3 regions of the Lysinibacillus sp. COL-1 genome follow, and region 1 is predicted to be linked to each of the others. Evidence: riboswitches for the same ligand, from Rfam matches in the RefSeq annotation. Region 1 holds a riboswitch; each other region holds the start of a gene.
What was found. Region 1 has a riboswitch for cobalamin ahead of cobT (nicotinate-nucleotide--dimethylbenzimidazole phosphoribosyltransferase). Riboswitches for the same ligand answer to the same signal wherever they lie in the genome.
Positions count from the first base shown of each region.

Region 2: another riboswitch for cobalamin. It lies ahead of AC6BKE_RS18370 (ABC transporter substrate-binding protein); the one in region 1 lies ahead of cobT (nicotinate-nucleotide--dimethylbenzimidazole phosphoribosyltransferase).
Region 3: another riboswitch for cobalamin. It lies ahead of AC6BKE_RS09835 (ABC transporter substrate-binding protein); the one in region 1 lies ahead of cobT (nicotinate-nucleotide--dimethylbenzimidazole phosphoribosyltransferase).

Region 1 covers NZ_JCAWSJ010000004.1:973,757-984,307, forward strand. Annotated here, with positions in the region: gene AC6BKE_RS12905 (glycerol-3-phosphate dehydrogenase/oxidase) at 1-365, shown strand, start outside; gene AC6BKE_RS12910 (alpha/beta fold hydrolase) at 369-1,286, shown strand; gene miaA (tRNA (adenosine(37)-N6)-dimethylallyltransferase MiaA) at 1,273-2,175, shown strand; gene hfq (RNA chaperone Hfq) at 2,273-2,503, shown strand; gene AC6BKE_RS12925 (rhodanese-like domain-containing protein) at 2,599-2,901, shown strand; gene AC6BKE_RS12930 (hypothetical protein) at 3,447-3,842, opposite strand; gene AC6BKE_RS12935 (DMT family transporter) at 4,131-4,985, shown strand; cobalamin riboswitch at 5,058-5,233, shown strand; gene cobT (nicotinate-nucleotide--dimethylbenzimidazole phosphoribosyltransferase) at 5,328-6,383, shown strand; gene AC6BKE_RS12945 (trimeric intracellular cation channel family protein) at 6,458-7,063, opposite strand; gene AC6BKE_RS12950 (methionine gamma-lyase family protein) at 7,413-8,666, shown strand; gene AC6BKE_RS12955 (MerR family transcriptional regulator) at 8,821-9,195, shown strand; gene glnA (type I glutamate--ammonia ligase) at 9,251-10,551, shown strand, end outside.
Region 2 covers NZ_JCAWSJ010000004.1:2,010,721-2,021,271, forward strand. Annotated here, with positions in the region: gene AC6BKE_RS18360 (hypothetical protein) at 1-146, opposite strand, end outside; gene AC6BKE_RS18365 (GTP-binding protein) at 223-2,160, opposite strand; cobalamin riboswitch at 2,343-2,529, shown strand; gene AC6BKE_RS18370 (ABC transporter substrate-binding protein) at 2,693-3,685, shown strand; gene AC6BKE_RS18375 (precorrin-3B methylase) at 3,736-4,413, shown strand; gene AC6BKE_RS18380 (S9 family peptidase) at 4,485-6,473, shown strand; gene AC6BKE_RS18385 (class I SAM-dependent rRNA methyltransferase) at 6,571-7,767, opposite strand; gene AC6BKE_RS18390 (alpha/beta hydrolase) at 7,830-8,747, opposite strand; gene AC6BKE_RS18395 (dihydrofolate reductase) at 8,909-9,385, shown strand; gene AC6BKE_RS18400 (HIT family protein) at 9,444-9,938, shown strand; gene trhA (PAQR family membrane homeostasis protein TrhA) at 9,952-10,551, opposite strand, start outside.
Region 3 covers NZ_JCAWSJ010000004.1:292,927-303,477, forward strand. Annotated here, with positions in the region: gene speB (agmatinase) at 1-277, shown strand, start outside; gene AC6BKE_RS09800 (hypothetical protein) at 525-800, shown strand; gene AC6BKE_RS09805 (YidC/Oxa1 family membrane protein insertase) at 825-1,457, shown strand; gene AC6BKE_RS09810 (YwiB family protein) at 1,617-2,048, shown strand; gene argS (arginine--tRNA ligase) at 2,048-3,715, shown strand; gene AC6BKE_RS09820 (MerR family transcriptional regulator) at 3,964-4,353, shown strand; gene AC6BKE_RS09825 (class I adenylate-forming enzyme family protein) at 4,346-5,848, shown strand; gene AC6BKE_RS09830 (acyl-CoA dehydrogenase family protein) at 5,850-7,517, shown strand; cobalamin riboswitch at 7,575-7,756, shown strand; gene AC6BKE_RS09835 (ABC transporter substrate-binding protein) at 7,902-8,873, shown strand; gene AC6BKE_RS09840 (FecCD family ABC transporter permease) at 8,870-9,871, shown strand; gene AC6BKE_RS09845 (adenosylcobinamide amidohydrolase) at 9,868-10,551, shown strand, end outside.

The DNA of each region.
Region 1 (10,551 bases):
GTGTACAATACGGCTTAAATTATGATGAAGCCAAACAGCTTGTACAAAAGTATGGCACAAATGTAGATGGATTATTTAATCGTGTTAAATTTTTACATGAACATGGCAGTACAATGCCTCTAGCTTTACACGCTATGCTACTGTATGGCATGGAAGAGGAAATGGTCTATACACCGAGCGACTTCTTTATTCGTCGTACAGGCTTGCTTTACTTTGATATTGAGGCCGTCAAGCTTTATAAGCAGCAAGTAATTCAAGTGATGCAACAACACTTGAATTATACGGAGGAACAGAAACACAAGTATATGGCTGAATTAGAGCAAGCCATTAAGGATGCAACAAATTTTGTGAAAAAAGGGGAGTAAGGGATGGAGCGTTATATTCAAATGTCGGATGGACATTTTGTCTTTACTCGAACATTGGAGCCCACAACGCCATGTATTGGTCATATTCACATTTTGCATGGTATGGCAGAGCACAGTGGTCGCTATTTAACATTTGCTAAAACACTCAATACGGCAGGCTATGTAGTGACGATGCACGATCATCGTGGTCACGGTGAAACGGCAGCCTATAATGGCACGTTAGGTTTTTTTGCTGAAAAGAACGGCTTTGAGCGTGTGGTAAAAGATGCCCATGAAGTGGTCACGCAATTACATGCGCCTTACGCAAATGTACCATTCATTATTTTTGGTCATAGTATGGGGTCATTCATTACTAGACGATATATTCAACTGTATGGTGAACAAGTAGACAATGTTATTCTCTGTGGTACGGGAAATGTGACAGCCCTGCATGCTGTTGGAAATATCGTAGCCAAGGTATTAGCTAAGGGGCTAGGGAAAGAAACTGAAAGTAAGTTGCTAAATCAATTGAGTTTTGGTAGCTTTAATAAACAGTTTCCAAATCCAAAGACGGCCTATGACTGGCTATGTTCTGTCCAACAAGAGGTGCAGAAGTATATAGATGACCCATATTGTGGCTTTATTCCAACCAATCAATTTTTTGTCGATTTAACAACGGGCTTTGCAACACTTAATCGTAAAAAAGAATTAGCAAAAATGAGAAAAAATCTTCCTATTCTCTTGATAAGTGGAAGTAAAGACCCGGTTGGCGAACAGGGGCTGGGCGTTTACACAGTTGCTGAACAATTGGCAACAGTAGGAGTAAAAGATGTAACGGTTTATTTATTTGAGGACAAACGGCATGAAATTTTAAATGAAGACAATCAAGAAGCGGTCTTTCAAGTATTATTACGGTGGTTAGAAAAATATGATAGAAACTAAATTACAGCAGGCAGAGGTCGTAGCGATTGTAGGACCAACTGCCTCTGGTAAAACAGCTTTAAGCATTGAACTGGCGAAAAAATATAACGGTGAAGTCATTAATGGCGACTCCATGCAAATTTATAAAGGACTCGATATTGGGACTGCTAAAATTAAGGAAGAAGAGATGGAGGGCGTACCACACCATCTACTCAGTTTTTTAGAGCCGACAGAATCTTTTTCAGTAGCGGATTATCAAAAATTAGTCCGAGCAAAAATTGCAGAAATCCAATCTCGACAAAAATTACCCATTATAGTAGGTGGCTCAGGCTTATATGTACAAGCGGTCCTCTATGATTTCCAATTTACTGATGAGAAAGTTGATGAGGAAGCACGAAAAGCCTACTATGATGAATTAGCAAAGCTTGGCCCTGAGGCAATGCATAATAAATTAAAACAACTAGACCCTCAAACAGCGGAGACGATTCATCCAAACAATACGCGTCGTGTCATTCGTGCATTAGAAATGCTGGAATTAAGCGGTGTATCCAAAGCAGCTGAAGCACAAAACCGAGGGGAAGTACCTCTTTATAAGCATGTCATTTTGGGGTTAGGTCAAAATATGACCCGTGAAGTGCTTTATGACCGCATTAACCGTCGTGTTGATTTAATGATGGACAATGGCCTTTTAGAAGAAGTCAAAGGTTTATGGCAGCAAAATATTCGAAATGTGCAGTCCATACAAGCAATTGGCTATAAGGAATTGTATGATTATTTGGATGGCAAATGTACCCTCGAAGAAGCTATTGATAGCTTAAAACAAAATTCACGCCGCTATGCAAAAAGACAACTTACCTATTTTCGCAATAAAATGGATGTCCATTTTATTACGACGGATGAACAATTATAATAATTAAGAAAAATTTCTAAAAATTACTAATTGATAAATTGGTAGAACATGCTACTATAGGAGTGAAGAGGTAGAAAGTTAGTGGGGAGGCTATTTGATGAAATCAATCAACTTGCAAGATACGTTCTTGAACCAACTACGTAAAAACAGTGTTTTTGTAACTGTATTTCTGTTAAATGGATTTCAGTTAAAAGGGACTGTGAAATCATATGACAATTTTACAGTTTTATTAATGGATGCTGAAAATAAGCAGCACCTAATCTACAAGCACGCCATTTCTACATTCGTTCCAGCAAAACAAATAGAGTTTTTAGAGACAGAAGGATAAAAAATTGTTAAACAGCTTGTGTTCACCACACTGGCTGTTTTTTTGTTACAAGCTATAATGTAAGTGGAATTTGAAATTTTGGAGGAAAAAAGTTCATGAAATCAATGGAAACAACACAATTACTAGAACGATTAGATGCAAATGAGGACCTATATATTATTGATGTACGTGAAGAGGATGAAGTAGCACACGGCATGATTCCTGGTGCCAAGCACATTGCCCTTGGGACAATCCCAGAACGTTTAGAGGAATTAGACGTAGAAAAGCCATATATTGTTGTTTGTAAGGCTGGTGCTCGTTCTGCTAATGCATGTGCTTATTTAGAAGCGCAAGGATTTGATGTAACAAATCTTGAAGGCGGCATGCTAGCTTACGATGGAGAATTAGAATTTAAATAAATGACATAATGAAAAATAAAACCATCCATAGCATTTTTGTGACAGGTGAAAATGGATTTCCGTTGCAGGCTACTTGCTTTCCTGGTAGCGAGCGCCGAGCCGCTTCCTCTGCTACCGCTCCGTTTAGAGGCTCGCCTGTCTCACTATCCCACGGGAGTCAAGTAACCTTCCATTCCAATGCATAAAAATGGTACCTTTTTAGCAAAGGTGTTCACTACTCTTTATGGAGGGGTGTTGTTACTTACCACTTCTTCACATTGAAAATAAAGGGCTATCCTTTCTCTCATTAGACAAATAATGGGCTATTTTGTTCACTACGGTTCGTATGAAAGAGAAGGAAAAGCCACTTTTACATATGGTTGATTGGAGTGGAGCCAGTGTCACTCCTAGGGGATTTAGCGTCACAGAGGGGACCTTGGAGCGAACGCAGTGAGTGAAGCGGCTCATCATCGGACGCCCCCTGAAAGGACGCTGGTGGAACGGAAATCAACCTCTCGCTTTTCAAAGTGGCTGTTTCTATCATTGACATCACCTTTTTTATATACTTATTTTCGGAGTGTGTTCATGATGAGGCTGAAATTTTTTTCAAAGTTAATATACGGATTCACATTTTTTTGCCCACGAACCTTTAAAGCATAACTGGAAAAATTTAAACCAGCACCATATATTTGTAAAGCACCATTCGCAAGATCCCCATTTTGAAGAAGTTCAAGACCATCTTTTAAGAAATTTTCACTCTCATCGAAGTGACATTCCGTCATGTATTTATCCCCGCTATAATATAACTTCAAATTTTCGATGATTATATTCGCTGTTTCGTTACTTATACTAGCATCGACATTCATTAATAACTGATTGATTGGTTTCACTAACTGAGCGTAGTGACTATCATAATTTTCACAAGTCTCCGCAATAGCATTTCTCAATTCTCTTGCATTCATCCTAACTCCTCCTCAAAGAAAATTTATGACTTACCTTATATTGTACATACTCATAATAGTATGAAGGGATTAGTGACCCCTTTCTTTATAAAACTTACTCTTTAATTTTCAGAAATATGTTACAATTATGTAGGTGAAGGAGGGATTTTGTATGTTTTGTTCAATAGCACCCCCAACAATGTCTTTACAGTAGAATCTACTGTTTAGGCATACAATAACAGTTTGCTCATTTTCAATAGATTCTACTGTATAGGTTAATACTTTATACGTAGAAAGTAGGTATTTGTAATGAGCGGAAAATTAGCATTTGTATTATCCATGATTATTTTTGGAGCAGTTGGTGTTTTTGCCAAGTATATTCCGTTATCTTCAAGTGAAATCGCTTTTTGGATGAGTTTAATAGGTGCTTGTTTTTTAGTAGTGATTTTTATTTATAAAAAGAAAAGTTTTTCGAAATTAGAGATTATAAAAAATAAGTGGAAATTAATACTTTCTAGTATCGCCTTGTGTGGGAACTGGATTTTTTTATTTCAGGCTTATAAAGCAACAACGATTGCCAATGCTGCATTGAGTTATTATTTTGCACCAGTACTCGTTATCTGCTTATCTCCAATTATTTTAAAAGAGAAGCTAGTTGGCAGAAAAATAATGTATGTCTGTGTGGCTCTTATCGGACTATATTTGATTGTCCAAAGTCAAGGCACTGGGGACAGTGAGCATTTTATAGGCATTGTCTACGGTCTTATCGCGGCATGCTTTTACACAGCGCTAACATTGACAAATAAATTTATATGCGGCTTAAAGGAACCAGAAAATACAATGATTCAACTTTCTTTAGCAGCATTTTTCCTTGGCTTCTATCTACTTGGAACTACAGGATTTCAGGTCATGAAAATCAGTTTTGAGTCAGTCCTATTCTTAATTACATTAGGCATTGTCCATGCAGGGGTTGGATTTTTATTGTTCTTTTTAGGCATGTCACAGTTAAAAGGACAAAGTATAGCCATTCTTAGCTATATTGATCCACTGACATCATTAGTAATTTCCACGATGATTATAGGTGAAAAAATGACGCTTCTACAAATAATAGGAGCGGTCCTATTATTAGGCTCAACATTGCTAAGCGAAATAGAAAAAGAATAGGTAACCGAAGAAATGGTACAAGGCGAGTATTCTAATATTGACAGAAAAAATACGCTGTCGTAGATTATAAATAGTTTAATAAAAGCATTAGGTGCCCAATAGGGAGAATAGGGAATAAAGTGAAAAACTTTAGCGGACCCGCCACTGTATAAGGGAGTGTCATCGTAAATGCCACTAGCGAATCGCTGGGAAGGCACGATGATATGTTGAGCTTGAGCCAGGAGACCTGCCTACTTGCTTCAGAAGTATATAGATGATGGAAAAGTCTGTAGTTTATTTGTCATGACAATAAACTACAGACTTTTTATTTTGTCTTCATGTAGAACGAGAGGAGAAACAATAATGCAATTATTACAAGACACGATTCAAAATATCCAAGAGGCTGATATGAATAGTATGGACCAAGCTAGAAAGCGAATTGATGCGCTTTGTAAGCCCCCAGGTAGCTTGGGTAAACTAGAATCACTTGCCGTACAGCTTTCAGGCATAACAGGACAATTATATCCAATGGTCGATAAAAAAGTGATGATTGTCTGTGCAGCAGATCATGGCGTTTGTGAGGAAGGCATAACAACGAATCCACAAGATGTTACGGTCTTTCAAACATTAAATTTTCCTAAGGGAGGTACAGGCGTTTGTGCGATTGCGGGCATTACCAATGCAAAGGTAGTAACAGTAGATGTTGGGGTAAAAGAAGATATTCCGCTTGATGCAGGTGTCATCATTCATAAAATTAAGCATGGCACAGATAACATGGCACAGGGCCCTGCTATGTCAAGAGAAGAGGCTATTCAATCCATTGAAGTGGGGATTCATGTGGCAACAGATGAAATCACAAAAGGAGCCAACCTACTTGGAACAGGTGAAATGGGCATTGGTAATACAACGCCGAGCACTGCCATATTAGCTGCTTTGACTGGCTATGACCCTATTGAAATAACAGGGTTTGGCGCAGGAGTTGGTCAAGGAGGGATTGCTCATAAAGCAGCAGTAATTGAAAAAGCAATTACTCTCAACAAACCCAATCCTAACGATATCATTGATGTTCTAGCTAAAGTTGGAGGGCTAGAGATAGGGGCTATGGCTGGTATCATGCTGGCTGCCGCAAGTCACCGAAAACCTGTTATTATTGATGGTTTTATTTCGACTATTGCTGCGCTTATTGCTTATCAAATTGAACCGAAAGTAAAAGACTTTATCATACCTTCCCATGCTTCAGAGGAACCAGGGGCTAAAATTGCCGCATCATTACTTGGTGTAGAGCCAATGCTGCATATGAACATGCGATTAGGCGAAGGCTCTGGTGCTGCTCTAGCCTTTCCTCTTTTAGATGCTGCTTGTTCTATGATGAAAAATATGGTGACATTAGAAGAAGCCATGAATCTTTTGGCTAAATAGTTACTGAATAACAAATAAGCGCAAATAGTTAATGAACTCTTTGCGCTTATTCATTTTTTTATCAATTACAGTATCTATGCCCGATTCAACCTTCGCAAAGGCAAACGCCACTTCATCATATAGGAAAGAATGCGTAATGCTGTAATCACTGCAAATAATACATAAAGGAAAATGTCTCCAGTCAAAACTTCAAATCCGATAACAAGCCCTGCGAGAGCAGCCCAAACACCATAGACTTCATCACGGAGAACTAGTGGCTTCCGTCTAGCTAATAAATCTCGCACAATACCACCACCTGAACCTGTTAAAACAGCAGCTACAACGACTGCGCTAATTGGCATATCTAGCTTCACGGCATAGAGTGCACCTTGAATAGCGAACGCGGATAAGCCAATGGCATCTGTGAAGTTGCCCCAACGATGCCAATGCTGAATCAGATGATGCGGGAAAATAAAAAATATCGTAATCGCAGCTAGTGCAATTTGAAACATCATATCCTGTCCCCATAAGGTTGTGACAGGCAGCCCGATGAGTAAATTTCGAATAGCTCCTCCACCAAAAGCAGTGACAATACCGAGTATATATACACCGAATAAATCGTATTCTTCTTCCATGGCAATGATTGCCCCAGAAATAGCAAAGGCAATTGTTCCAATAATACTAAAAACCTCCCAAGCCATCCCTTTCACCCCTTCTATCAATAAATGAACTTCTTTTTTTAAAGTTAAAAGACTTTTTTTGACGTAACAGAATCTATGAATTTAATAGCCAAAATCAGTCATTACATACGCTTCTTGAAGTAAGTCCGCACATTAGCTTAGCGTAAAATTCGCTTAGAAACAATAGGCAAGTTTTGCAGGGGTTCATACAAATTGATAAGATGTTATTGAAATAAAGAAAAACATTCGTCAAAAGCGTTGATATACCAGTAGTTATTTAGGGAATTCTAGAATGAGTGAAGTCAATTTAGAGAGTCGATAGATCTTACTGATTGAAATGCGGGACAATTGTGAAATGGAGAAGAAAAGAATGACGTTTACATCTAATTTATCAGCACAAACGCTATCCTTAGCGTCAAAAATAGAGGAGCAAGTTCGACCCTATCATGCAAAGGTAGAAGAAATGGCGTTTTATAATCAACAGAAGGTGCTAGCAGCATTTCGCAAGCATCAAGTAAGTGACTATCATTTACATCCATCCAATGGCTATGGCTATGACGATGAGGGACGCGATAATTTAGAGCGTGTTTATGCGGAAGTTTTTGGGGCGGAGGCTGCCATTGTACGACCACAAATTATTTCAGGAACACATGCAATCACGCTTAGTCTATTCGGTGTCCTTCGTCCTGGTGATGAGCTGCTTTATATTTCTGGTCAGCCATATGATACATTGCAATCCATTGTTGATGGTGGTAACAAAGATACCGGTTCACTGAAAGATTATAAAATAGGCTATCGACATGTGGATTTAGTGGAAAATAAAGCAATTGATTGGGTAGGTGTAGAAGCAGCCATTACTACGCAAACAAAAATGATTGCCATTCAACGTTCGAAAGGCTATGCGACACGTCCATCCTTTACGATTGCAGAAATTGCTGATATGTGCGTAAAGGTGCGCAAATTAGCCCCACATGCCGTTATTTTTGTAGATAACTGCTATGGTGAGTTCGTAGAGGCGAAGGAACCTACAGAGGTTGGTGCTGATTTAATGGCAGGCTCACTCATTAAAAACCCTGGTGGAGGATTGGCGAAAATTGGTGGCTATATTGCTGGCCGTGCAGATTTAGTAGAGAAATGTGCGTATCGTATGACATCTCCAGGTATTGGGGCAGAGGCAGGGGCAACATTAAATACATTAGGAGATTTTTATCAAGGATTTTTCCTAGCCCCACATGTCGTATCACAAGCCTTAAAAGGTGCGATCTTTACAGCAGCTATGCTGGAGGAAATCGGAATGAGCACTTCTCCAAGCTATGATGCAAATCGTACGGATTTAATCCAATCCGTTTCCTTCCAAACTGCACAGCAGATGATTGCCTTCTGTCGTGAAATACAAGCCAATTCTCCAATAAATGCCCATTATGCTCCAGAACCAGCTTATATGCCTGGTTATGAAGATGATGTCATTATGGCTGCGGGAACATTTATTCAAGGCTCCAGCATTGAGCTGACAGCAGATGGTCCAATCCGTCCACCATATACAGCCTTTATCCAGGGTGGACTAACATATGAACATGTTAAATTTGCTATTTGTAGTGCTGTTCAAGCCATTCAAAAAAAGTAATATGAAAATAAATAAACCTTAAATTTGAATAGTTTTTTACAATTTTCTATCGGATTGAAAAAAATAACGCCTTACATGTTAGGAAACCTCACATGGTTGGTTGACAGTGAAAAAATTTCGTTATATGATAAGCGGGTATTGGAGGAGGACTTAAATGAGTCGTGAAATTAGACGAACTATGCCGTTATTATCAATGAGTATTGTGATGCAATTAACTGAACTCTCGGCACGACAAATTCGTTATTATGAAGAACACCATTTAATTGAGCCGCACCGAACAGAAGGCAATCGTCGCATGTTTTCATTAAATGACGTCGACACATTGCTTGAAATTAAAGACTACTTAGAGCAGGGTATGAATATGGCGAAGATTAAAAAATTATTTGCTAAAAAGAAAGATCCTGTTGCTACAGATGAACAAGATTTAAGTGATTCAGAATTACGCCAAATCATGCGCGAAGAAATGCGTCAAGCTCAGCGCATGCAAAAATCATCCATCCGACGAGGGGATTTATCTCGATTCTATTAATAAATAGGGTAGGGTAAACATAAAAGCTAGACAAATTATAGGAGTGTGGAAAACTGTGGGTAAATACACAAAAGAGGACATTAAACGTCTCATCGAAGAAAAAAACGTAAGCTTTATTCGTTTACAATTTACAGATATTCTTGGCACAATCAAAAATGTTGAGATTCCTGTAAGTCAATTAGACAAAGCATTAGAAAACAAAATGATGTTTGATGGCTCATCTATTGAAGGTTTCGTTCGAATCGAAGAATCTGATATGTATTTATATCCTGATCTTGATACTTTCGTAGTATTCCCTTGGACTTCTGAAAAAGGGAAAGTGGCACGTCTCATTTGTGACGTATACACTGCGAAAGGCGAACCATTTGCTGGTGACCCACGTAACAACCTAAAACGTATTCTTAAAAAAATGGAAGATATGGGCTTCTCAAGCTTCAATTTAGGGCCTGAGCCAGAATTCTTCTTATTCAAATTAGATGCAAAAGGCGAACCAACGTTAGAAGTAAATGACCATGGTGGTTACTTCGACTTAGCTCCAACAGATCTTGGTGAAAACTGCCGCCGTGATATCGTATTAGAGCTAGAAGAAATGGGCTTTGAAATTGAAGCATCTCACCATGAAGTAGCTCCAGGACAACACGAAATTGACTTTAAATATGCCGATGCTGTTACAGCTTGTGATAACATTCAAACTTTCAAATTAGTTGTTAAAACAATTGCACGTAAACATGGCTTGCACGCTACATTTATGCCAAAACCATTATTTGGTGAAGCAGGCTCTGGTATGCACTTTAACGTGTCACTATTTAAAGGTAAAGAAAATGCATTCTATGATGAAGCTACAGAATTAGGTCTTTCTGAAACAGCTATGCAATTCATGGCGGGTGTTCTTGCACATGTACAAGGTTTCACAGCTGTAACAAATCCAACAGTAAACTCTTATAAACGTCTAGTACCTGGTTATGAAGCACCATGTTATGTAGCATGGTCTGCGCAAAACCGTTCACCACTAATTCGTATCCCATCAGCACGTGGACTTTCAACTCGTGTAGAAGTACGTTCTGTGGACCCTTCAGCAAACCCATATTTAGCAATGGCTGTTATTTTAGAGGCAGGTCTTGAAGGTATTCGTCAAAACTTAACGCCACCAGCAGCTATTAATCGCAATATCTATGTGATGTCGGAAGAAGAGCGTCAAGCTAATGGTATTGAAAACTTACCAGCAGCACTTGATGATGCTTTAACATTACTTGCTAAAGATAAAGTAGCGCAAGCAGCTTTAGGTGAGCATATTTACGCAAACTTTAAAGAAGCAAAAGAAATCGAGTTCGATATGTACCGTACAACCGTTCATCA
Region 2 (10,551 bases), 1.0 Mb from region 1:
AGCAGGGAATACTCGCGGAAGGAGATGAAATACTCTCGTTCGAGCAACGAATACTCGCGGAAGCAGATGAAATACTCTCGCTCGAGCGGGGAATACTTGCGGAAACAGATGAAATACTCTCGCTCCAGCAAGGAATACTCGCGCAAACAGGGTAAATACTCTCGCTCGAAGCAAGTAAACACCCGCGCAAGCAAACGGCTTCGCTCGAGCAGGATCACCTACTTACAGACAATGCATGGCTGCTTGTGCCTCGTGCCAAGGAACAGAATATCCTTTGCCCTTCGCACAAAAGATGCTGGAGGAGCTGTATTCTGGGTCGGCATTTTTATCGTAGCCAATCTGTGCAATAACTGCCTCTGCATTATGACACACATCATAGCCATCAAATTGGAGTGTGAGTGCGCCCTTACCATTGGTATAGGCCGCAAAGGTTGTGCTATAGCTCATTAGGGTGGCGACGGGCGCTCGTCCCGTTAGCACAACATCTGTTTCGGATAAGATGGGGTCATCGAATGTGCCAGCAGCTTGCTGTATGTCGCTCATCATGCGGCCGATAAAGTCGTTCGAAGCCTTCATTTTAAAGCGATAATAGGGTTCAAGCAGGATGTTCTGTGCTTGCTCAAGTCCTTGACGTAGCGCACGGAAACTAGCTTCTCGGAAATCGCCGCCCGATGTATGTTCATTATGTCCGCGACCTGTTAGCAGTGTAAAATGAACATCTGTCAGAGGGAAGCCTGTGAGTAAGCCATGGTGATCACGCTCAAACAGGTGCTTTTCAACAAGGCGTTGGTTGCCTACCGATAAATGATCCGCATGGCAGGCATTGCTAAATGTATTACCTACTCCTCGCGGATTGGGCTTCATTAGTAAATGAACTTCTGCATAATGCTTGAGGGGCTCAAAATGACCATAGCCTGTCACCGTCGTCACAATGGTTTCCATATATAAAATTTGGGGCTCGCCAAAGGAGACCGTTAATGAAAAACGCTTCATTAACACTTCTATCAGTACCTCCAACTGAATAACGCCCATAATGTGCACATGGATTTCCTGGAACTTTTCCTGCCAAACCACACGTAAGGAAGGCTCTTCTGCTTCTAGTAAACGGAAAATTTGTAACACTTCCTTGATATGCTGATGGCCCTCATATTGAACCTTTGCCTGTAGCGTTGGGACAAGCTCATAGGGCTGTGACAGCATAGTAGTGCCGATGCGGTCTCCAATATTGGCCTGACTAAGTCCTTTAACAGCAAAAATCTCTCCCGCTTCAACCTTTTGGACGGTATCAAAGCGACTGCCATTATAGAGGCGAATTTCAGTCACTTTTTCTGTCACTTCTTCAAACGAAAATTCATCCCGAACATGTAAAACGCCCTTGATAGCCTTCATAAATGTTAAACGCTGGTGGCCGTCATGACGAATTTTAAAAACCTCCCCCTCAAACGGTGCATTCACTTCAAAATGGGTGTCTGTTAATAGAGGGAGCTGGGCAAGCAATTCCTTGATGCCCTCATCCTTTAGGGCAGACCCTGTAAAGCAGAGGAAGGCACATTCCTTTTGAATCATGGTCTGTAGCTGAGTAAGACATTGCTCATGCTCCAATGACTCATTCAAAAAGGCATCGAGCAGCTCTTCATTACGCTCAGCCAACCATTCCATGATGCTGCTTGAAACATAATCAGTACGAAGCGGTTCATCGACGAACAGCACCTGCTGGGAACAATCCTTGCGGAGCTGTGTCATAACGGCCTCCACATTGGCTCCTTCGCGATCAATTTTATTGATAAAGAAGAATGTTGGGACATGGTATTTGCGTAAAAGCTGCCACACGGTTTCCGTATGACCCTGTACGCCCTCGACCGCACTAATGATAACAATGGCATAATCCATCACACGAATGGCGCGCTCCATCTCAGGGGAGAAGTCGACATGCCCTGGTGTATCAATCAACGTGTATGTATCGTCGCCTATGTTCATGCGACCTTGCTCGGCAAAAATGGTAATACCACGCTTGCGCTCTAGCTCATGATGATCGAGAAAGGTATCCTGATGATCCACTCGACCACGAGCTTGAATGCTTTGTGTATGAAAAAGTACTTGCTCAGAGAAGGTTGTTTTACCTGCATCCACATGCGCAAGTACACCAATTGTTTTGTACATAACATATCCTCGTTTCTATCTATAGCTATCTTTTCATTGTAACAGAATACTAGCCTATATATTTCTTGTAAAATAGTTCGTATTTTTGTCGAAATAGTGCTAATATAATGATGATTATATATTTAGCAATATACTACTGATTGAGCTACAAATTTTCTTCTGCTAGTCTATCAATAGTATTAACCATTATAGAACGTATTGGTGCAAATGGCATTTGTCATTTGCTTAAAAGGGAAATCGGTGCAATTCCGATGCTGTCCCGCAACTGTAAATGGGGAGTCTGTACAGCATGCCACTGTAGTTTAACTATGGGAAGGCGTATAGATGATGAACCTAAGCCAGGATACCTGCCAGTATGTGTTTTTTGACTAAGAACCACGAGGATGGGGATAGTGATAAAGGTAATGTACCGTTTTTTCACTATGCTACTCTCTTGGCGACAAGAGGGTTTTTTTATGCCCTTCCCACGAATCCTGGTAGCAAAGAAGTCTTTGATTTCTTTCTATAGATGAACAACAAAGGAGAAAAGGACATGAAGAAATGGAAAAGTTTATGGCTGGTGATGGTCATTGCCTTGGTCGCTGTTTTAGGGGCTTGTAATGCAAAGGACAAACCTGAATCAGCAGCGCAAGATGAGAAGGTTGAGCCATCTGAGGCAGCAACGGAAGTAACCATTGACAATAATGAAACAACTCAAACATATAAGGAAGCACCTACAAAAGCGATTAGTTTAAATCAGCATGTGACAGAGATTATGCTAGCGCTAGGCTTAGAGGATTCCATGGTAGGCACAGCTTACTTAGATGATAAAATCTACGAGCCCCTACAAGAAGCATACGATAAAGTGCCTGTGCTTTCTGATCAATACCCAACGAAGGAGCAAGTAATTGATGCCGAGGCTGATTTCTTATATGCAGGCTGGAAGAGTGGCTTTGGTGAAAAGGGTGTTGGAACACCGGAAGAGCTTGAGGAGTTAGGCATTCATACGTATTTACATACGGCTTCCAATATGACAAAGCCAACACTAGAGGATATTTTCACTGATATTCGTAATATCGCAAAAATTTTCCGTATTGAGGATCGTGGAGAAGCCTTAATTGAGCAAATGACGCAAGATGTGGAGGCAATTCAAGCTAAATTACCAAAAGATAGTGAGAAATTACGTGTTCTCGTATTTGATAGCGGTGAAAAGGATGTCTTTACAGCTGGTCAAAACTTTATGAATGAACTAGTGTCAATCGCTGGTGGTCAAAATATTTTTGGTGATGTGGAATCAGGCTGGACAACCGTGTCGAAGGAAGATGCGGTAGACCGTAATCCCGAGGTAGTTGTCGTGATTGATTATGGTGAAACAACGGCCGAACAAAAGATTCAATTCTTAAAAAATGATCCAGCATTAAAGGAGATGGAAGCTGTTAAAAATGATCGCTTTGTCATCCTGCCACTGTCAGCTGCGTCTGAAGGCGTTCGTGCGGCAGAGGCTATTGAAATTTTAGCGAAGGGCTTCTATCCTGATAACTTTTAAAATTCCGAGCTAGCATTGTGCTAGCTCCTTTTTCATAAGGAGCGATATCAATGAATGCATTTCAGAAAAACGTACCAGATCAAACATTTGAAACACTTAATCGTCATGGCGAATTTACACGCTTAGCTGTCAGCCCAGGTATTATTAATAAGCATTATACGCCTGCACAATTTCAAAAAATAGCAGAGATTGTTGGCGAAAAGGGGGCGATTAAGTATTCGGCCTCCTATAGTATTTTAGTGTCCATTCCAACGAGTGCTGTGACAGAGGCTATGCAAGCCTTACGAGAAGTGGGTCTTTATGTTGCACCATCAGGACCCATCATCGCGATGAAGGCCTGTGATTTTTGTGATGGTGAAAAGATGGAGGCTGCTCCGATAACCGAACAGCTTTATCATGCTTTAGAGGGGATCGAGGTACCTGCAAGAGTACGTGTTAACATCAATGGCTGTGCGTCAGCCTGCTACAATGCAGTCTATGATGATATTGGACTCGTTTATCAGCAGGAGAGCTTTGATGTTTACTTAGGTGCTGTACCGATGGGGGCAAAGGCGCAGGCGGGCACGTTATTTGCGAAAAAGGTAGGTGTCGAGCACATTGAAGATTTTTTGCTACAAATGATGAACCTTTATAAGGAACATGCTCGTCCGAATGAACCCTTTTTTAAATTTTATCGCAGAACAAAATCAACCGAATATTGGGAATTAGTAAAAAAATCAATTAACTAGCAGGAATATTACTTAGGGTGTCGAAGTATTGTAGTAGAGTACAGAAAATGACAATACAAAGGAGCAAGAACATGACATCGAAACAAGGGATTCAAACAGAAGATCTTTACCACTTGAAATCAGTAGCCGATCCACAGCTCTCACCTGACGGGACTGAGGTAGTTTATGTTGAGACACGTATTGATGAGAAGAAAAAAGATTATGTCTCGAATTTGTTTTACATAAACCTGAAGAACAAAACACCACAGCAATGGACATTTGGGGAGGATAGAATAAGTTCTCCTATATGGTCACCTGATGGTAGTCAAGTTGCGTTTTTATCCACTAGAACAGGCAAGTCGCAAATTTATATTCTTTCAAAAGCAGGCGGAGAGGCAAAGCAGGTGACATATTGTAAAAATGGTGTGACATCACCTGTGTGGTCACCATGCGGCAAGAAAATGGCCTTTTCTATCAAGCTAGGTAAAGATGAAACGATTTTGGATAAGGTAACGGATGAAAAGAAAGAAGAAAAAGAACTAAAGCCTCTAGAAATAGACAAGATGAAACATAAATCGGATGCTGCAGGTTTTTTGGATATGGAGCAGTTTAGTCAAATTGCGATCGTCCATTTAGAATCGGGCGAGTTAGAGCAAGTGACGAAAGGAAACAATCATGTCCATCTTGGTACATGGTCACCTGATGGTCAATATATGACGTACTTAGCTGATGTAGCAGAGGATACAGATTTTTCATTTAAGAGCGATATCTATTTATTAGATGTAGAAACAAAGCAAGCGCGTCCGTTAACAGAGGGAACAGGTATGTATTACCAAACGTCATGGTCTCCAAACAGTCGCTTCATCTCTTTCATAGGTAGTGAAAGAGAATTTGAAAATGCTACACAAGCAAAGCTATGGCTCTATGATTTGCAACAAAATCTGCTGACATGTGTAACAAGTGAATTTGACGCCCCTATTGGGGATTTTGCAATCGGCGATTTTCTTCAAGGTGTGGTGTCACCACGTGTTCAATGGTTGAATGATAATCATAGCTTCTACTTCCAAGTAACAGATCACGGTAATGCTGCGATTTATTTCGGAAATATAGATGGTGAAATCTATCCAGCTATTCACGATGATCAATATGTCTATGGTTTTTCACTTGATGCACAACATGATCAAGCAGTCGTAGCCATTAGTACAACGACGAATCCTGGCGATTTATTTTTCGTCAACCTAAAAACGGGTGAAAAAGAACAGCTGACGTCCATCAATGAAGAATTTTTAAAGACGAGAGCATTAGCTGTTCCAGAAGCCATTGAATTTGAGGGAGCAGAGGGCTGGAAGGTAAATGGTTGGATCATGAAGCCAGTTGGTTATGAGGAAGGGAAAAAATATCCTCTAGTGCTTGAAATTCATGGCGGGCCACATGCGATGTATGCCAATACTTATTTTAATGAGTTCCAAATTCTAGCTGCACAAGGATTTGCGGTGCTATATACGAACCCACGTGGCAGTCATGGCTATGGTCAAACGTTTGTTGATGCAGTGCGTGGTGATTATGGTGGCAATGATTATGAGGATCTAATGGCGGCTGTGGACTATGTGCTGGAGCACTATGATTTTATTGATGCAGACCGTCTCGGAGTGACAGGTGGGAGCTATGGCGGCTTTATGACCAACTGGATTGTTGGCCAGACGAATCGCTTTAAAGCAGCTGTGACGCAGCGCTCTATTTCGAACTGGATTAGCTTTTACGGTGTCAGTGATATTGGGTATTACTTTACAGATTGGCAAATTCTTGCGGGACTTGACGATATCGAAAAGCTTTGGCATCATTCACCGCTGAAATATGTCAATAATATCGAAACACCATTGCTCATTTTACACGCTGAAAAAGACTATCGCTGTCCAATTGAGCAGGCGGAGCAATTATTTATCGCCTTAAAGCATCGTAAAAAAGAAACAAAATTCGTGCGCTTCCCTGAGTCCAATCATGAACTGTCAAGGAGCGGAAAACCAACTTTAAGAATCAATCGACTTGAATATATTCGCGATTGGTTTGTGAACTATCTATAAGCAGTATTCAGGGGTGACTTAAGAAATGAATTTCTTAGGTCACTTTTTTATATAAAAAGACAGAATCATAAAGAAATGATTCTGTCTTGAATTCCTGTTAGTCCATTTTTTGAATAAAGACGACCTTCAAATAATTAAATTCAGGGTATTCACGTGAAACACGGAAATCCTTTGGTAAACCGTATTCCTCTACAATTTTATAGCGTGTACGGGTTTCTTTAAATGCTTGGTCAATAAAGCCTTTGAACTTTTTCATCCCAAAGCTAGCATTATTTGTGGAAGCGACAATGATGCCATTTTTAGCGGTAATAGCAATGGCATCCTTCAGTAATTTAGGGTAGTCCTTTGCTGTTGAAAATGTCATTTGCTTCGTACGGGCAAAGCTAGGTGGGTCTAATACAACAAGATCAAATTGTAAGGCGTGACGCTGCGCATATTTAAAATAATGGAAAACGTCCATTACTTTAATATCCTGTGCTTCATAATCAATTTGATTCACACTGAATTGCTCAATGGTTTTGGCAAGACTGCGTTTAGCTACATCCACACTTGTTGTTTTCATGGCGCCTCCTAGAGCAGCTGCCACTGAAAATGCTCCTGTATAGGAGAATGTATTAAGCATGTTTGTATGGTTTGCATAACGTTCACGAATAGCCAAACGTACCTCGCGTTGATCTAGGAAAATCCCCGTCATCGCTCCGTCGTTTAAATGAACTGCGTATGTCATACCATTTTCCTTCACCATGATTGGAAATTCACCAGGCGTGCCCGTCACAAAATCATCCTGTTCAATATACTGCCCTTTGCTATCAAAGCGTTTTTTCTCATAAATAGCTTGGTAGTTCACCGTCTCAGCAAGCGCCTCATACACGACATCTTTCAAGGAGTAAATGCCCTCACTATACCAGCTCACCATGTAGTAGCCATTAAAAAAGTCAATCGTGAGACCGCCGATGCCATCTCCTTCACCATTAAATACACGAAAGGCTGTTGTGTTTTCATTGTTGAAAAATGCTGCACGATTGTCGATGGCTTTTTTGAATTTTTTCATGAAAAAAGTCTTATCGATGGTTTCGTTCACATCAGTTGTTAGCACCCAGCCAATCCCTTTATTTTGAATACCGTAGTATCCTGTACCAATAAAACGATTATGGTGATCCATGAGCTTGAGAAGCGTACCTTGCTCAGCAGGTAGGCGTCTTGCATCGACCGCATCCTTTGAAATAAGTGGATAGCCTTTTTTTAATTGCTCGGAATAGGGCAGTTGTATTTGTAATGTCATTGTTTGTGTCATCATGTCATCCTTTAAAAAACGTTTTGCTCTATTATCGCACTGTTTGAGCTGGATAGCCAAACTTATTTCAAGAATTCCACAATTTTTGCTACCGTTTCGTTTGTGGCATCTTCAAAATAATTCATTTTACTGAAATAACTATGAATTAAACCTGGCATTGTGACATGTTCTACTGCAACGCCACTAGCTTTTAGTTTTTCTGCATAGCTTAGTCCTTCATCATAGAGAACATCGGCCTCAGCAGCTATGATGATTGTTTTAGGCATGTTACGAACATTCTCTAGCTGAAGAGGGGACACGAGCGGGTTTGTAAAGTTTGCTTCATCTGTATAATGCTGAGAGAACCACTGCATGCCCTGTGCATCTAAGCCGTAGTTTTCACCAAAAAGCTGATAGGATTCCGTTGTAAAGTCGACATTTGTCACGGGATAGATTAGTGCTTGAGCTTGTAACGCTGGACCACCCAATGTAGTAGTTAAGTAAGCAACAACGGTAGCTAAATTTCCACCTGCACTGTCCCCAGCAACAGTTAAGCGATTGACATCTCCACCAAAGGCTTTGATATGCTCAGCCACCCATACTAAGCTATCGTAGGCATCATATAAGGGAGTTGGGAAGGGGTATTCTGGTGCTAAACGATAGTCTACTGATACGACAATCGCCTGTGCTTGGTCTGCTAATAGCTGACAGCCTGCATCGACAGACTCTAAATTGCCGTAAACCCAGCCACCACCATGGTAATAAACAATGACAGGTAATGTTTTGTCAAGGACAGGCGTATAGAAACGAAGTGTAATGTCAGCTCCATCTCGCACCGTAATATTGTAATCTTTGATGGATGCTAGCTTTGGTCTGTGTGGTGATTGCCAAAGCGTAGCTGTGCGCATTGCTCTTGCTTCCTGTGGGTTAACTTGGTAATAAGGTGTGCCCGTATGCTGGGCTTCAATATAATGAACAGCTTCTTTTCTTAAAGTAGTCATCTTCATCATTCCTTTATCGTGACGTTGGATATCTCTATTATAAACTATTCATATAATTTTACTAGGATTTAATTTTATAAAAAGAAAATTCATTCATAAATGAGGTGAAATACGCTCATTATGTTTATAATAAAAAAGATGAAAGTATTTGGAGGGACAGTATGATTTCTTTAATTGTGGCACATGATGACAACCATGTCATTGGTTATAACAACGGGATGCCTTGGCATTTACCAGGAGATTTGCAGTATTTTAAAGAGAAAACAATGGGTAAGCCGATGATAATGGGACGTAAAACATTCGAATCCATTGGTCGTCCACTTCCAGGGCGTCGCAACATTGTCATTACGCGCGATGAGAACTACCAAGCGGATGGTATTGAAATCGTGACAAGCTTAGAGGAAGCATTAGCACAAGCTGGAGATGTATCTGAAATCATGATTATTGGTGGTGAGCAAATTTTCCGTTTAGTGATGGAGAAGGCAGATCGTTTATATATTACAAAAATTAATCATGCCTTCCAAGGAGATACCTATTTCCCAAGCTATGAGCAGGATTTTATTGAAATATCATCAGAAAAGCCTGAAACAGCACCAGAAGGCTATACATTCCAATATCAAATTTTTGAACGTAAATAGTGGTGAGACAAGCGCGGTTTTAGTAGACCGTGCTTATTCTGCGTTTAGGGGAGATTCGATGGGAAAAATAACATTATTGAGTGGAGAAATGGCTCATGTTGATTGTTTGAGCTGTGCAATCACAAGTGGACAAATTGAACCCAATGGAGGTGTTGTCGTTGAAACGGATTATTTTCACGCTCACCAGGATGTAGCGTACCCCATAAAGGGATTAGTCATTTTAGCTTCAAAACGTCATATTCATGGCTTCGATGAATTAGAAGAACATGAAAAAATGGACTATATTAACCTCTTAACAACAATTAGAAAGGCTCAAAGGGAAGTATTAGGTATAGAATATGTTTATTACTTTTACAATGAAGATACGACACACCACTTTCATACTTGGATGGTGCCTCGCTATGAGTGGATGAATGGATTTGGGCGTTCTGTTGAATCCCTGAGGCCAATTTTACTGCATGTTAGGCATAAATTGAATGATGAAGAGAATGACAAAGAGGTAAAGGAAGCCATTGCGCTTTTACGAGAATCCATAAAAAAACGCTCCTTATGAAGGGAGCCTTTTTTTATAAATAGAAATAGACACAAGCATACATAGAAGCACAGCCCGCCAGTACAAAAAGGTGCCAAATCGCATGGTTGTAGGGTAGGGAGCGCCATGCATAAAACATTGCTCCAATGGTATAGAATAGCCCACCTGCTAGCAGCAAAGCAAAGCCATAAAAACCTAAGTAGAGATAAACGGGCTTAATGGCGAAAATAATTAACCAGCCCATACCAATATAAAAAATCAAGGAAAGTACTTCGAAACGATTAATAAAGAAACATTTAAACAGTACACCGAGTACAGCGAGTGACCAAATAATACATAATAATGTCAAGCCTAGTGTGCCACCAACAGCAATTAATAAAAACGGCGTATAGGTGCCGGCAATTAAAATATAAATGGACGAGTGGTCCAAAATAGCAAAAAAGTGTTTATATTTTCCTGGCATACTGTGTAGCAATGTAGACATTAAAAACAAAATGATGACAGACGCACCAAAAATGCTAAAGGTTGTAATATGTAGTGCATTTCCTGTTTGGACGGCTGCTAACAATAAGACAACCAGTGCCGGAATACTAACAACGAAACCAATACCGTGTGTAATGGCATTCCATAGCTC
Region 3 (10,551 bases), 680 kb from region 1:
AAAAGAGGTTTTACCAACATTAGCTGGACGCAATGTGTATGTAACGATTGATATTGACGTTTTAGATCCAGCACACGCTCCAGGCACTGGTACAGTAGATTGTGGAGGTATTACATCAAAAGAATTACTAGCTTCCATCCACGCGATAGCAGCTAGTGGTGTAAATGTTGTAGGCTTTGATCTAGTAGAAGTCGCACCTATCTATGATTCATCAGAAATGACGGCAAACACAGCTTCTAAATTATTACGAGAAATGATTTTAGGCTGGGTAAAATAAATAAAGCATTGAAAACAGATTGATTGGATGGGGTTAGCTATAGGCTTGCCCCATTTTGTATTTTCTATTGAAATGAAGAATAGCTATACGTCATAAATTTGAAACTTATTTTACGTAGTTGCGTAGATAAGTTAAGTAATAGTTTCTATTTTATAGAAGAGAGAAAAATTGATGAAACAACTGTCATCTATTGGTCAGTAGAATGTATGGTTCTTTAATTTAATTAGTGATAGGAAGGAGGAGTATTATGATTTGGTCACTTCTCATCAATGATTTATTCATCTTTGTCAGTACAATGGAATACTTTTGGCTATTAGCTTCTTTGGTTTTAACTGTGCTAAGTGTTCATTTGCATCTGTATCTGGTTAATAAAATAACTATTCAAGAAGTAAAGGACGAAGCGTTTGAAGTTGACTATAATATCACAAATACTTGGACTCCACCTATGCTAACGTGGTTTGTTCTATGTATTAGGACGTCGGAAAACAGTGAGGAAGAAAGTGTATCTCCTAGTTTCATGTAAACTTTTAAACTAGGAGGAATATCATTGTTAACCTTTTTAGCACAACCGATTATTTACTTCATTCATTTCATCCATTCATTTACAGGTAGCTATGCAGTGAGTGTCATTGGCATTACGATTGCAGTAAGATTAATTCTAATGCCGCTGTTTATTCAATCTGCAAAACATCAAAAGCGCTCGAAAGAACTAATGTCAGCCATTAAGCCTGAACTAGATGCGCTTACCACTAAATATAAGAACAGTCAAAATGAATCTGAAAAAATAATAGTACAACAAAAAATGCAAGCATTAACGTCAGATTCATTGAAAAGTTCTTTATTAGGCTGTTTACCTATTATTGTTCAATTGCCTGTATTATTTTCACTGTATTACGCGATTAAGTTAGATACCGTCATCGCAAGTGAAAATTTCCTATGGATGAATTTAGGTACGATAGATATTGGCATTTCGATCATTGCTTGTTTGATTTATTTGATGCAAAGTGTTTTCTCCTTAGAGAAAAGCCAACCACTTAATATGAAGATTATGGTGTTCATTAATCCAATCATGATCCTCATTTTTAGTTTGTTCAATCCAGCGATTATCCCTATCTATTGGACAGTTAGTGCTATATTATTAATAGTTCAACAATTAATCATTAAAAAATGGTATAGATAAAATGAAACTTCTCTCTTTCGATTATGTAAAGAGAGGAGTTTTTATTTATTCTCCATCTATATTTGTGAGATGCTTTACATGACTTCTATCTTGAAAAAACAGGAGTATTCATCCTATAATAAAAAGGTTATAGTAAAAGACTAAAAGGGAGCGTCCATTATGGCGAACGAAATAAGATCGCAAGTGAACATTAAGCTCATTTCTACAATTCGTCCAAGTGATGGAGAGTCCGAAAGTTATGAAATGTGGCTCAAAGGGCAGCTACTTGAAAAAGCAGGAAGCTTATATTTGAAATATGATGAGGTGCAGGAGGATAAAACTATCCGCACAACAATGAAATTAGGACATGAGAAAGCGCTAATTATGCGTGCTGGCTCGGTCAATATGCGCTTACCACTTAACATAATTGAGCAACAAAAAGGGCATTATGAAAGTGAGTTTGGTTCCATGCCACTCATTATTGACACGAAAAAAATGACCTTTACGAAACGGGCATTAAGCGGAGATTTCCATGTACAGTACGATTTACTAATGGGTGGGCAATCCGTTGGCAACTATACATTAGATATTACATTTACGGAGGTACAATGATGAACGCAGTAGAACAAGTACAACAGGCTATAAAAGCAGCAATAGCTAAGGCTGTTGAAAAAGCAGGCTTAGTTGAGGCTGGTACAGAATTATCGATTCACTTGGAATCACCAAAGGATAAAGCAAATGGGGACTATGCAACAAACATTGCAATGCAATTAACGAAATTAGCTAAAAAACCACCTCGTGCTATTGCGGAAGCTATTTTAGAAAATCTTGAAACAGCAGGTACAGATATTGAAAAAATCGACATTGCTGGTCCTGGCTTCATGAATATCACAGTACGTAAAGATTTCCTAACTGGGGTAATTACACAGGCTCTTGAACAAGGTACTGACTACGGCCGTTCAAATGCTGGTGCTGGGGAAAAGATTCAAGTGGAGTTTGTTTCAGCAAACCCTACAGGGGACCTTCATCTAGGACATGCACGTGGAGCTTCTGTTGGAGATTCATTATGTAATGTATTAGATATGGCTGGTTACAGCGTCTCTCGTGAATATTATATTAATGATGCGGGCAATCAAATTAATAACCTAGCTTACTCATTAGAAGCACGCTATAAACAAGCACTAGGTATGGAAGCGGAGATGCCAGAAGACGGCTATCATGGGCAAGATATTATTGATATTGCGGGTAAATTAGCGGAGGAGCATGGTGAAGCTATTTTAGCAAAATCAGAGGATGAACGTTTTGCATTCTTCCGTCAACACGGTTTAGCCTTAGAATTAGATAAATTAAAAACAGACTTAGCAAACTTCCGCGTGAACTTTAATGTCTGGTATTCTGAAACGTCTCTATATGAAAACGGTAAAATCGAAGTAGCGTTAGATAAATTAAAAGCAAATGGTCATGTCTTTGAAGAAGATGGTGCTACTTGGTTCCGCTCTACAACATTTGGTGATGATAAAGACCGTGTGTTAATTAAAAATGATGGTTCGTTCACATACTTAACGCCAGATATTGCTTACCACGAAGACAAAATTGTCCGTGGTTTCGATAAATTAATCAATATTTGGGGAGCTGACCACCACGGTTATATTCCACGTATGAAAGCAGCTATTCAGGCCCTTGGCTATGATCGTGATACATTAGAAGTAGAAGTTATTCAAATGGTTCAGCTTTATAAAAACGGTGAAAAATTCAAAATGTCTAAACGGACAGGGAACGCGGTAACAATGCGTGAGCTTGTAGAAGAGGTTGGCCTTGATGCAGTACGATACTTCTTCGTGAAAACTGCAGGCGATTCTCATATGGACTTTGACCTTGATCTTGCTGTATCACAATCCAATGAAAACCCAGTGTACTATGCACAATATGCACATGCTCGTATTTCATCTATTTTACGCTCGGCAAATGAGCAAGGATTTACTGCAGCAACAGATCATCTTAATCTGTTAACAGCAGAAAAAGAAATTGATTTACTGAAAAAGATTGGCGATTTCCCGAGAGTGGTAGCAGAAGCGGCGAAACACCGTACACCACACCGAATCGCTAACTATATTCAAGAGACAGCAGCAACATTCCATAGCTTCTACAATGCAGAAAAAGTATTGGATGCTTCCAACAAGGAGTTAACAGAGGCTCGTTTAGCATTAATTACAGCTGTACGCACAACAATTGCTAATGCACTACGTTTAATCGGCGTATCTGCACCAGAAAAAATGTAATACTTTTTAAGCCCCTAACATGACGAATGTTAGGGGTTTTTTAGTGGCTAGAAGGCCAAAAATGGGCGATAACATTCTAAAAGTGGTTGATAAAACAGTAAATGTGAAAGATAAAAAGGCACAAGGAACGGATAACACTAAAAATTAGCTGTTTCAAACTTAATTTTTCTGTTAATTTCGAAAATTTTGTTGAAGTTTACGTCAACGTCAATGATATACTGTTGACAATAAGGAAAGGGGAGATGATTTTGAAGACGATTCAGGAGGTAGCAAAGGAATTCAATGTGTCTACTCGCACAATTCGTTATTATGAGGAACTTGGTCTTCTTCGTCCCGATCGCTCATCTACCAATCAACGAACCTTTTCAAAAAAAGAATTGGCGAAGCTCAAGCTTATTTTCAGAGGCAAGCGTTACGGGTTCTCACTAGAGGAAATCAAAGAGATGGTTTTACTTTTTGATTTTGATCGCTCAGGTATTCAGCAATTAGAGCGAACAGTAGAGTATGGAGAACAAAAAATTCAAGAGATTGAGAGTAAAATTGCTGAGCTGACGCAAATGAAACAGGAATTACAGCAAATGCAAGGCATGTTTAGTGAAAAATTAGCTACTTTAAAGGGAGAGATGCATGATGAATAGTTCCAGTTTGTTAGCACGAAATGCCCGTAAGTATCCAAAAAATGAAGCCATTATTTGTCATGGCAGAAGAGTGACCTATCGTGATTTAGATGAACAAGTAACACGTTTTAGTCATGCTTTGCTAGAGCAAGGAGTAAGTCAGGATGATAAGGTTTTAATCTTTATGCCGAACGTTTTAGAGTTTGTTGTAAGCTATTTTGCTATTCAGCGTATCGGGGCAATCGTTGTTCCAGTCAATGCGAAATTTACATTGCAGGAAGTAGAGTATGTGGCACAGCATGCCGAAGCGAAGGCGATTGTTGTTCATGAGGCGATTTTTGCCGCAGTTGAACAGCTAGCTGCTGTACCATTAAAAATTAAAACCGGCCAAGAAAAAGCAGGTTGGCAGCATTACGAAACAATGCTTCAAAATGCGAGCACACAAACAATTGATTGCCAGCTACAAGAAGATGACCCTTCGACTATTTTGTATACATCTGGTACGACAGGAAAACCAAAGGGTGTGTTATTTAGCTACCGTAATATTTTAACAGTGGCACAAATGATTGCTGTTGAAATGGAAGTGAAACCTGAAAGCCGTATATTGCTCATGATGCCATTAACTCATTCAGCACCATTGCATTTATTTTTAATGGCGGGCGTATTTGTAGGGTCAACAAGCGTATTAACACCAACCTTTACACCAGACCTTTTTATCGATGCCATTGAGCAGGAAAAAACGACGCATTTCTTTGGAGCGCCTGTTGCTTATTTATTAACGGCTCAGATGCCGAGGCTACAAACGGCTGATTTGTCTTCCATGAAGTGGTGGGTATATGGTGGAGCACCATTATCTCAAAATGAGGTTCGCTTCATTCAACAGGCATTCCGAACAACTAATTTAACCTGTGTTTATGGATTAACAGAGGCGGGTCCGAGTGGCTCACTGTTATTTGGCAAGGAGCATGAAACGAAGGCTGGGAGTATTGGCCAACGGGCGCCACTTGGCACAGAGCTTCGTATTGTCAATGACAATGGAGAAGATGTAAATGTGGGCGAAGTAGGAGAAATTGTCTTATTTGGTGAGGGTAATATGCTTGGCTACTTCAAGGATGAAATAGCAACCAAGGCTGCTTACATTGATGGGTGGTTAAAAACAGGAGATCTGGCTCGGATGGATGAGGACGGCTTTATTTGGATTGTGGATCGCAAAAAAGATGTCATTATTTCAGGTGGTGTCAATATTTATCCGAAGGAAATTGAAGATTGCCTATTAAGCTTTGAAGGGATATTTGAAGTTGCTGTCATTGGTATACCACATCCGCAATGGGGGGAAACCGTGAAGGCTGTATATGCTACGAAACAAGACATAGATGAGGATGCATTGAAAGCTTATTTAGAGGAACGGCTTGCGAAGTATAAACTACCACGTATTTTCGAAAAAGTGGAAGCGCTACCACGCAATGCTTCAGGCAAAATTTTAAAACAATCCTTGAAAGGACAAGAGGTGAGATAGCATGAAGGTTTTACAGCAGGAAGAAATGCGTGCAACAAACTTTTTTACAGAGGAAGAAACGCTTCAAAAAGTGTTAGAAATGATGTTAGATAAAGAGTTTTTGTCTTATGCACACAGAGAACTGACAGATTTCGGTGAGTTATGTGCAGGTGATATTGACGTAAGGGCAAAACATACTGATCGGCAGGGAGAGCCCCGCCTTGAACGGTATAATGCTTATGGAGAAGAGGTATCAGAGGTTTGGGTGAATGACGGTTACAAAAAAACAATTGAAGAGACATATAATACGGGAATTGTTGGCTACGTGCACAAAGAAATTCCACAGTTAGGTCACAAAGGGAATTATGTCTATAGCTTTGCACAAGGTTATTTACTATCTCATGCAGAGCCCGGTTTTTATTGTCCCGTGACTTTGACGATGGCTACGGCTTATCTATTAGATCATTATGCTGATGAGGATGTAAAGCAGCGTTTCTTGCCACATGTTTGTGCAACAGGAGAGACGGAGCTATACGAAGGGGCAACATTTTTAACAGAACGTCAAGGAGGGTCAGACGTTGGGGCGAATGTTGTGGAGGCCAGAAAAGTAGGCAATGAGTACCGTCTCTATGGAGAAAAATACTTCGCATCCAATGCAGGTATGTGTGGCGTAGCAATGGTGTTGGCACGTTTAGAAGGCGCACAAGCAGGCTCTAAAGGGTTAACGTTATTTGCAGTTCCATGGAATAATGAAGATGGTACGGCCAATCATCTTCGTATTCGTCGATTGAAAGATAAATTAGGCGTTCGAGCAGTCCCATCGGGCGAGGTAGAGTTTGATGGTGCCCTTGCTTATATTGTAGGGGAACAAAATAAAGGGATTTATTACATGCTAGAAGCACTAAATCTTTCGAGAATTTGTAATGCAGTCGCATCGATTGGTATTATGCGTCGAGGCTTTTTAGAGGCAAAGCATTATGTGACCAATCGATATGCATTTGGCAAGCCCTTAACACAATACCCAATGATCCAGGATACATTAGGGAAGTTTGCTGCTAAGCTGCATGTGGAAGTAGCGACAGTATTTGATCTTATTCAATTATACGATAAAGTGACAAGTGGGCAGGGAACACAACAAGATCTCATTATGAATCGTTTATATATTGCCATTATGAAAAAGGAAACGGCAGAGCAAGCCGTTCATTATGCTAGTGAAGCGATTGAATTACATGGCGGTAATGGCTATATTGAAGACTTTGTGACACCACGCTTACTAAGGGATGCACAAGTATTGACGGTATGGGAGGGAACGGCAAATATTTTGGCTTTAGAACTTATTCGTTTAGTGGATAAATTCCATGCACATGAACTGTTTGTCCGTGAAATGGAGACAAGGCTAGAGAAGCTAGCGGATAGTCCACTAGTGCAAATTGTGGAAGAGCAGTTGGTAAATCTTGCGGCTACATTACAAATTTTTAGCGCTTTAGATGAAGCAACTAAAACTTTTGAAGCAAAAGATATAGCGAAAAAGATGGCCCATCTTTATGAAAGTGTTGTAGCGGTGGAATGGGCACTAAAATTTGGCGGGAAGTACGAAAAGCTAGCGGATATCTATTTAGAGCAAACGTGGTCATTGCGACAAATAGGTGCACAAATGAAAACCGTACAATATTTTTCTGAAATTGTATAATTGCCAAGGAGTCGTCTGGAATGGAGGCGACTTCTTTTATTTTCATGTATAATGAAATCAACTGAATATTATAAAGGTTCTTTACTTAAGTAAAGTGAAAAGGGAAGTCGGTGTAATTCCGATGCGGTCCCGCCACTGTAAGTGTGAGTTTTTTCAAATAATGCCACTGAAGATTTCGGGAAGGCTTGAAAAACGCAATAAGCACGAGCCAGGAGACCTGCCTTTATAGTATAGACATGACAGCCTACGAGGATAGGGTGGTGGATTTTGTATCAGTTTTTTGGTGCGATTTTGACCCCTCATCATTCGAAGATGAGGGGTCTTATTTTGATGGAGAAAATATTTCTAACCAATTGACGCACGGATCAACAAAGGAGGATTCATATGAAGAAATTTTGGAAAATAGGATTATCAGCATTTTTAGCAGTAGGTTTGTTAGCAGCATGCGGGCAAGAAGCCAAAAATGACAAGCCAGTAGCTACGGAGCAGCAAACACAGCAAGAGACTCCACAGGTGGATGAAGCAACATTCCCAATGACCATAACAGATGCCATTGGCAAGGATGTTACACTTGAAGCACCGCCTGAAAAAATTGTTTCTCTTATTCCAAGTAACACAGAGATATTATTTGAACTTGGTTTAAATGATGAAATAGTTGGGGTGACAGACAATGATGATTATCCACCAGAAGTCGCTGAAAAGGATAAAGTTGGGGGCATGGAGTACAATATTGAAAAAATTATTGCCTTAAAGCCAGATATCGTGTTTTCGCATGAATCTAGCATGTCCCTTTCAGAAGCGGCGATTGAACAGCTTGAGTCAGCAGGTTTGAAAGTATTTGTTGTAAAAAATGCACAAGACTTTAATGAAACTTACACAACGATTGAGCTGCTTGGTCGTGCAACAGGGAAATTACCAGAGGCTGAAAAAATTATTGCTAATATGAAGGAAAAAGTGGAAGATGTTCTGACAAAAGTAAAGGATGTCGAACCCAAAAAAGTGCTAGTCGAAGCATCGGATGAACCTACTATTTATACGGCGGGTAATGGCACATTTATGAATGCTATGCTGGACATGATTCATGCAGAAAACGTAGCGGCAGATGCGAAGGATTGGTATGAAATTAGTTCAGAACAAATTATTGCGAAAAACCCAGATGTCATCGTTGTGACATATCATTATGTACCAGATATTTTAACAAAAATACCACAACGTGCTGGTTTCGATACTGTTAATGCCGTGAAAAATAAGGCAATCGTTCAAGTAGATGAAAGCACAACAAGTCGTCAAGGTCCCCGTTTAGGAGAAGGTCTTGAAGAATTAGCAAAAGCTATTTATCCAGAGGTATTTAAGTGAAAAAAATAGCACTAGCCTATGTACTAACATGTACGCTTCTTGTCATTAGTATCTGGTGTGGCGTAGCGATAGGCTCAGTTCATATTCCGTTAGAAGTTTTATGGAATCAAGCAGTTGATGAAACAGCTGCTAATATCTTTTGGAAAATCCGTCTGCCACGCGTGTTGTTAGCTGGACTAGTGGGAGCTTCTTTGGCCATTGCTGGAGCAGCTTTCCAAGGGTTGTTAAAAAACCCATTGGCAGATCCATATACATTAGGCGTCTCGTCGGGGGCATCTGTTGGTGCTGTTATTACGATTTTTTTTAGTATATCTATACCGGTCGTAGGCTTGTATGCCCTACCCACTTTTAGTATGATAGGCGCAATCATCACGATGGTAGTGGTCATGAGCTTTGCTAGAATGGTAGACCGTTCATTGAAGATGGAAACGTTAATTTTAACAGGTGTTATTTTTAGCTCATTTCTAGGTTCTCTCATTTCATTAATGATCGCTTTATCTGGAGAAGAGCTACGCCAAGTAATTGGCTGGTTACTAGGTTCTGTGTCAATGCGTGGATGGCCATATGTCCAAATGATCACGCCATTTGTTATTGTTGGTTCCATTATGCTTTGGACGCAAAGACGAGAGCTAAATGTTTTGTTATATGGTGAAGAGCGCGCGAAGCATTTAGGTGTCAATGTGAAACGTAGTAAGTATTTGATTTTAGCGGGTGGCTCCATGTTAACAGGAGCTGCTGTAGCGGTTTCTGGCACAATTGGCTTTGTAGGATTAGTTGTACCGCATATGACAAGGATGATTTGGGGTTCTGACCACCGCCATTTATTGCCATTATCGTTTTTCAATGGCGCAACTTTACTCATTGTTTGCGATTTAGTAGCACGAACAATTATTGTGCCAAGAGAGCTACCTATTGGTGTTATTACGGCGTTTATTGGTGCACCTGTTTTCTCCTATATTTTTTATAAGCAACGAAGAAGTAAGGGGGTACGGGCATGATTATTGTCGAACATCTATCAGGTGGTTATGAAGATGTACCAATCGTCAAGGACATTAGTTTTACTGTGGAAAAAGGGAAAATTCTTGGTATTCTGGGACCGAATGGTAGTGGGAAATCCACATTATTAAAGGTAATGAGTGGGATATTACCAGCTACTGCTGGAACAATCACAATTGATGGACAAAATATCCTTTCTTATAATGCCCGTGCTTTGGCGCAAAAGATGGCTGTACTACCACAGCTTCATGCAAATGCTTTCTCAAACAGTGTAAGGGAGGCCATTTCACTAGGGCGCTACCCCCATCAAACAGGTTTTTTCTCAAGTTGGTCTGAACAGGATGAACAGGCTGTTCAGCATGCCATGCTGCAAACAGGTGTGAAACGCTATGAGCACACCCCGTTAGAATTTTTATCGGGTGGTGAACAACAAAGAGTATTTGTTGCCCAGGCATTAGCGCAAACAGCAGAAATTCTACTGCTGGATGAGCCAACCAATCATCTAGACATTGCACATCAACGGCAAATCTTAGATATGGTCAGGAAGGAAGCTGTGGAGTGTGGTTTAACGGTCGTTATGGTACTACATGATATGAATTTAGCCTCTCTCTATTGTGATGAATTATTGCTTATGGAGGGTGGGCAAATGAGAGCACTTGGAGTACCGCATGAAGTATTAATA